One region of the Nocardioides houyundeii genome, then DNA from elsewhere that is predicted to be linked to it. Evidence: predicted binding sites of a transcription regulator. Region 1 holds the regulator's gene; the other holds the start of a gene.
The links. The regulator LexA, encoded in region 1, represses DNA repair genes until DNA is damaged. The targets are predictions, from matches to a motif close to TCGAACANNTGTTCGA.

Region 1 (3,202 bases):
GGATCGACACCGGTGCGCCCGAGGTCGAGGCCGAGGGTGCGCTGCCGTGGCAGGGCCTCGACGTGGGGTCGCCGTTCGACTACGGGCGCCAGGGCATCCTGTACGTCGCCCGCCACCTGCCGCCGCCGGGACGCGACGGGCTGGGCAAGGCCCAGCTCGACGAGATCGTGGAGCTGATCGACGCGGCCGAGGGACGCACGCTGGGGCTGTTCTCCTCACGGCGGGCCGCCGAGACCGCCGCCGAGGCGGTGCGCGAGCGGCTGCCGCACCTGACCACCCTGGCCCAGGGCGAGGCGCAGCTGCCGGAGCTGGCGCGGCAGTTCGTGGAGGACCCGCACACGATTCTCTTCGGCACGCTCAGCCTCTGGCAGGGCCTCGACGTGCCCGGCGAGACCTGCCAGCTGGTGCTGATCGACCGGATCCCGTTCCCGCGGCCCGACGATCCCCTGATGAGTGCTCGGCAGCGCGCGGCCGACAAGGCCGGGGGCAACGGCTTCATGCAGGTTGCGGCCACCCACGCCGCCTTGCTGCTGGCCCAGGGTGCGGGGCGGCTGATCCGCACCACCACCGACCGCGGCGTGGTCGCGGTGCTGGACCCCCGGTTGGCCACCGCGCGGTACGGCGGCTTCCTCAAGGCGAGCCTGCCGCCGATGTGGACCACGACCGACCCGCAGGTGGTGCGCAAGGCGCTGACCCGACTGGCCGGCGGCTCGGGTCAGTAGCCGAGGATCTGGTAGTCCCGCCGGTACATCGCCTCGACCATGCTGCGCAGCGAGTCGGAGACCTCACGGGTGCTGCCAGGGGAGCCGGTCTGGTTCTGGGCCACCGTCGGCACCGCCGGTGCGCCGACGCGGCGGCAGACCTCGGCGAAGTCCTCGTCGAAGGTCTCCAGACGTCCCACGAAGTCGACCTGGCTGAGGTCGATGAGCCGGGTCTGCAGCGCGAGGTGCTGGTCGGTGCCCGGCACCTGGCCGAGGTCCTGGTCGGCCACCCAGCGGGCGAACTCCTCGACGTCCTGCATCTTGCGGTGCGTGGGCTCGTCGAAGTGGAAGTAGTTCATGTCCACGACCTTGTTGTGCCAGGCCGAGACGAACCGGTCCAGCGGATCGCGGACGAAGGCGAACTTGAAGTAGTCCTCGAACACGTCGATGGGATAGCGGATCCGCATCGCGTGGTCCACGTCCAGGGGCACCCCATGGGTGGTGAAGTGGTGGCGGATCGTGCGGGTGGCCACCTTGGCCACTCGGAACCAGATGAACCGGTGCTCGTGGCCCACGGTGAGGTTGTAGCTCAACGGGGAGAGGCGGCGGGACGCGCCGCTGTGGCGGTCCAGTTCCTTGAGGAGCGTCTGGCTCTCGTCGGTCAGCTTGAACCGGTCGTCAGGCTTGGTGCGGAACTGCTCGGAGGAGAGGTCGGCGGGTTCGGCATCTCGTCGGCTTCGTCGCACCGCCGTGAGATTACACGACCCGCCGCCTCGTCTCCGGAGTGGCGAGGGCCCCTGGCTCAGACCCGTCGCAGGACCGCGGTGACCTTGCCCAGGATGGTGGCGTGGGTCCCGTCGATCGGCTCGTAGGCGTCGTTGTGGGGGAGCAGCCAGACCTGGCCGTCCTTGCGCTGGAACGTCTTGACCGTGGCCTCACCGTCGATCATGGCGGCGACGATCTCGCCGTTGGAGGCTTCGGGCTGCTGCCGGATCACGACGTAGTCGCCGTTGCAGATCGCGGCGTCGATCATCGAGTCACCGGAGACCTCGAGCAGGAAGAGCGTGCCGTCGCCCACCAGCTGCTGCGGGAGCGGGAAGACGTCCTCGACGCGCTCCTCGGCCAGGATCGGGCCACCGGCGGCGATCCGACCGACGACCGGCACGTAGCGGGCGGCCGGCGCGGCGTCGCCGACACCGGTGGGGTCGAAGATCGTCTCCTCGTCGCTGCTCATGGCGCGACGGGCCGCCATCACCTCGGGCAGGAACACCTCGAGAGCCCGGGGCCGGTTGGGGTCGCGCTTGAGGAAGCCCTTCTCCTCCAGCACCTTGAGCTGGTGGGCCACGCTGCTGGAGCTGGTGAGGCCGACCGCCTGGCCGATCTCGCGCATGCTCGGCGGGTATCCACGCTGCTCGATCGCGTCCTTGATGGTGGAGAGCACCCGCTGCTGCCGCGGGGTGAGGCCGGTGGCGTCGGGAGGGCCGTCGGGCAGGGCCACGACCTTGCCCTTGGTCTCGCGCGGGTTGGCCATCCGGTGTCCTCCTGGTGTGGTGCGATCTCGGTGGTCTCACCGTAGTCGGCACCGGACCGGAGTTCAAACACCTGTTCGAACGGCGTGTTGCCTCGGCTCTGGTTGCCTCAGGTCTGCGGGTGCCACTCCCAGGTCACCACGTTGAACTTGGTGCGGAAGCCCAGGTCGACGTACACCTGGTAGCCCTCGTCGTTGGAGAGCACGGTGGCGGTCAGCGCCTCGGTGTGCGCGGCTCGGTTGAGCATGGTGGCGCACAGGGCCTTCGCGATGCCCCGGCCCCGGGCGTGCTCGCTGGTGCTGACGTTGGCCAGCATCACGCTGGTGCCGCGGCGGTGCATGGTGCTGGCGCCCAGCGGTTCGCCGGTGACCAGGCTCCGGGCGATGAAGAACTGGGTGTCGGCAGGGTCGAGGGTGTCGAGGAACTGCAGGTGCTCGGCCTCAGTGCCTCGGGGTAGGCCGAAGCCGGAGAACAGGATGGAGCTGACGGGTTCGAGGTGGTCGGGCCAGGCGACGTCGATGTAGACGTCGTCCGGGGTCCCGGGATCGACGGTCTCCTGCAGCGCCAGGTACATCGCCGGGCTCTCGCGAGGCACCATGCCGGCCTGCGCCAGGGCTGCCTCCAGCGCCGGGGTGGTGGTCTTGGGGGTGGTGACCCACCGGAACGGGAGTCCGCGCTCGAGGTAGGGCCCCAGGAGCGCTGGGACGCGGGTCGGCACGTCACGCGCCGAGATGCGCGCGTGCGTGATCACGTTGCCCGCGGGAAGAGGCAGGTGCGACCAGTACAGGAGTGCGTCCGGCTCGTGAGTGGTCTGGAAGACGGGGGAGAGGGACATGGCCTGCTGGAGAGCTTCGAGGTCTGCCTCGATGATCGCCATCGGCGTGGTCAGCGTGTCTCGCATGCGGGAGACGCTAGGGGGGCTGCCTAGACAGTTGCATGCCTCAAACTGATGACATCGAGGTGATCCGCTGG
Region 2 (3,202 bases), 1.5 Mb from region 1:
TCTCGCGCGGCACGCAGGTCAGCCAGGAGTCCACCACCGCCCGCGCCAGGTCCTCACGGCGCCGGGCCAGGGCAGCTCCGAGCGAGGACGTCGGTCCCAGCAGCACCACCACGTCACCGCTCATCAGGTAGGGCGCCAGCAGCTCCAGGGTCGCCACCGGCCGTCCCCGTTCGCCGGCGAGGTGGACCGCCGAGACCAGCCGGCACACCTGCGCCCACCCGGCACGCCCCTGGGCCAGCAGCGTCACCCGGGGCAGCCGGTCCTCACGGAACGCTCCCCCGCGCACCGGACCTCGGCTCGGCGGCACCGGTCGCGTCCCCCGCCCGGGTCCGGCACCCATCTCGCCCGCGGGGTCCATGGCGAGGTCCACCCCCAGGACCGGACGGATCCCGGCCCGGCTGCAGGCCTTGGCGAACTTCACCGCCCCGTAGGTGCCGTCCCGGTCGGTGAGCGCCAGCAGGTCCATCCTGTGCTCGACCGCCCGCTCCACCAGGGCATCCGGGTGCGAGGCGCCGTACTGGAGGGAGTAGCCCGACGCCACGTGGAGATGGGTGAAGGGATCAGGCGACACCGGTCCAACCACCCGGTCCCGTCGCGACCACGAGCCTCTGCTGCCCCACGGAGATGTGCGGCACCAGCCCCAGGCAGGACTCCACGACACCCAGGAAGCGATCGGCGTCCCGGACCAGGTCATCGGCCTCCCGCTCGGTGACGGCACGGCTTGAGCCTGCCTCCGCGGCAGCCCGCTTCCCGGCTCCCGCAGCGAAGAAGGCTGCCCACTCGGAGAGCTCGGGGGTGACCTCGGCCAGCAGCACCCAGGCGTTCTTCTGGCGCCGTCGCGAAGGCGTCGGATGCGCGCGGGCAGCCAGCAGGGCCGCGGCAGCGCGCAGCGCCGCCACGTGGGCACACGCATAACGGGTGGGAACGTCCCGGGCGATCATCGCCTCCTGGAGGGACTGGGCCGCTCGGGCGAGGTAGGAGTGGGTGGTCGCGGGCAGCAGGTGCGGGTTGGGCACCGTCATCGTCGTCACCTCAGTCCACGCAGCCGACGAGCTGCCAGCGGCCGGCCGTCCCGTCGAAGGAGAGGTCGAAGACCCCACCCGACGGAGCATCGTCGCGAGCCAGACCCCGCCCCGCCTCGACCCGCCACATCTCCCGCTCCACCAGCAGGTCGGCCCCACCGGTGCCGAGCGGCTCGTCGTCCCCCACCACGGCCCGGGCACCCGAGGACTGCCACCACGGCGTCGTCTCCACCCAGTGGGCCACCACCGAGCGCACCTTCCACAGCCGGCCACGCCACAGGAACTGCTCCGGCGACCCGGGGTCGCCCCCGGGCACCAGCCCCTGCCGAACCTCCACGGGATCGTCGTACCGCCTCATGACTCCTCCTCCCGTTCGAACATTTGTTCGAACAAGGAAAAGGTACACCTCACCACCGACACCGGGTCAATGGATCAACCGGCGCCGGGCGGCGCGTGAGCTCAGCTCTCGCGGAAGTAGCGGCTGGTGTCCTTGTGGAAGAGGAAGAACAGCAACAGCAGGCACAGGACGATCATCAGGACCGCCATCACCACGAACAGCGTCGGGATGCCGCTGGCCACGCACAGCACCGCCAGGAAGACGCCGAACACTGCGATCACCGCCAGCGAGAGCCGCGCCCAGGTGAACCCCTCGACGAAGAAGGCGACCAGCACCCCGACCAGCATCGAGAAGACCACGAACGAGGTGATCGCGACCGGGACGAACGCCGGGACCGTCAGGGTCTCGCGCACCGCGTCCAGGCCGCCCTCCTGAAGGATCACCCGCGCCCCGCTGTTGCCCTCGGCCCAGGAGGTCAGCAGGTCGTCGGAGAAGATCCAGGTCAGCACGGTGATCACGCCCGCGGTCAGGACCAGCGCCAGCGCGACGATGGTGACCCGGTTGACCGAGGCAGGCCGGACGATCATGAGTGGTTCTCCCAAGTGGACGAGGTACGGCGCGGAAAGAGCGTGGACGGCGGCTGGTGCCATCCCTGACAGGGTCGCAGGACGGCAGCCGGGCACCGGCGGCGACACGACGTTTGGCCCGAGCCGCGCCGCAACGGTACCGGCGAGGTGATCGCCGGCGGTCCCGTGGGGCCGGGCAGGATGGGGGCCAGGACCTGCGGACCCGACGAACGAGAGCTCGAGGTGGAGACGATGGAGATCTGGCTCAACCCCGCCTGCAGCAAGTGCCGGGCCGCAGTCGCCGAGCTGGACGCGGCCGGGGTCGACTACACGGTGCGCCGCTATCTCGAGGACGTGCCCGGGGTGGAGGAGCTCGCCGAGGTGGTGGCCCGGCTCGGCGTCGAGCCCTGGCACCTGGCCCGCCCCGCGGAGAGCCGAGAGGCAGGGATCGACCTGCCCCGGGACCCCGAGCACCGGCAGGAGTGGCTCGCCGCCCTCGCGGCCCATCCTCGGGCGATCCAGCGTCCCATCCTCACCGCGGGCGACGGGACCACCGTCGTCGGCCGCGACGCCGACTCCCTGGCCCGGGTGATCGCCGCCGAGTGACCAGCCCAGCCGCGGCGCCTCCCAGAGGTCGGGACTAGCCTCTCGCCATGCGCGTGGTGGTGATCGGGGGCGGCTTCGGCGGTCTGGCCAGCGCCGCCCGGCTCGCCAAGCTCGGCCACGAGGTCACCCTGCTGGAACGCTCGCAGAGCCTCGGCGGCGCCTTGTCCTGGACCGCCGAGGCCGACTATCGCTGGGACTCGGGCCCCTCGACGACCCTGGTGCCCGCCGTGGTCCGCGACCTGTTCCGCAAGTCCGGTCGCCCCCTGGAGCGGGAGCTCGAGCTGGTCCCGGTCGAGGTGATCCGTGAGCACCGGTTCACCGACGGCACCTCGGTGCGGCTTCCGGGCGGCTCCCGGGCCCGACAGAAGGCCGCCTTCGACGCGCTCGGCGCCGGCCTCGGTGCGGCGTGGACGGCGTACGTCGACACCCTCGGCGAGGAGTGGGAGCTGCTGCGGCGCGACTACCTCGAGCGTCCGTGGGACCCCGCGCTGGCCCGCCGCGAGACCCGAAACCTCCTCGAGGGCCGGGAGAGCCTGCTCCACAGGCTCCGCAAGGCGCTTCCGGACCCACGCCTGCGACTGGTGGCCGGCCACCCCCTCGCCATGGACGGCCACGACCTTCGCCGAGTGCCGGCGTGGCTGGGCACCGTGTCGTACCTGGAGCAGAAGTTC

Region 2: the regulator LexA is predicted to act here: its motif matches at 1,396-1,411, upstream of C0R66_RS07385 (DUF6504 family protein).

The regions. Positions count from the first base shown of each region.
Region 1 covers NZ_CP025581.1:3,047,233-3,050,434, reverse strand. The annotation lists gene C0R66_RS14585 (ATP-dependent DNA helicase) at 1-722, shown strand, start outside; gene C0R66_RS14580 (sulfotransferase family protein) at 716-1,447, opposite strand; gene lexA (transcriptional repressor LexA) at 1,504-2,232, opposite strand; gene C0R66_RS14570 (GNAT family N-acetyltransferase) at 2,340-3,131, opposite strand.
Region 2 covers NZ_CP025581.1:1,513,571-1,516,772, reverse strand. The annotation lists gene C0R66_RS07395 (DNA polymerase III subunit alpha) at 1-571, opposite strand, end outside; gene C0R66_RS07390 (SAV_6107 family HEPN domain-containing protein) at 561-1,022, opposite strand; gene C0R66_RS07385 (DUF6504 family protein) at 1,033-1,380, opposite strand; gene C0R66_RS07380 (hypothetical protein) at 1,482-1,946, opposite strand; gene C0R66_RS07375 (ArsC/Spx/MgsR family protein) at 2,178-2,531, shown strand; gene C0R66_RS07370 (phytoene desaturase family protein) at 2,579-3,202, shown strand, end outside.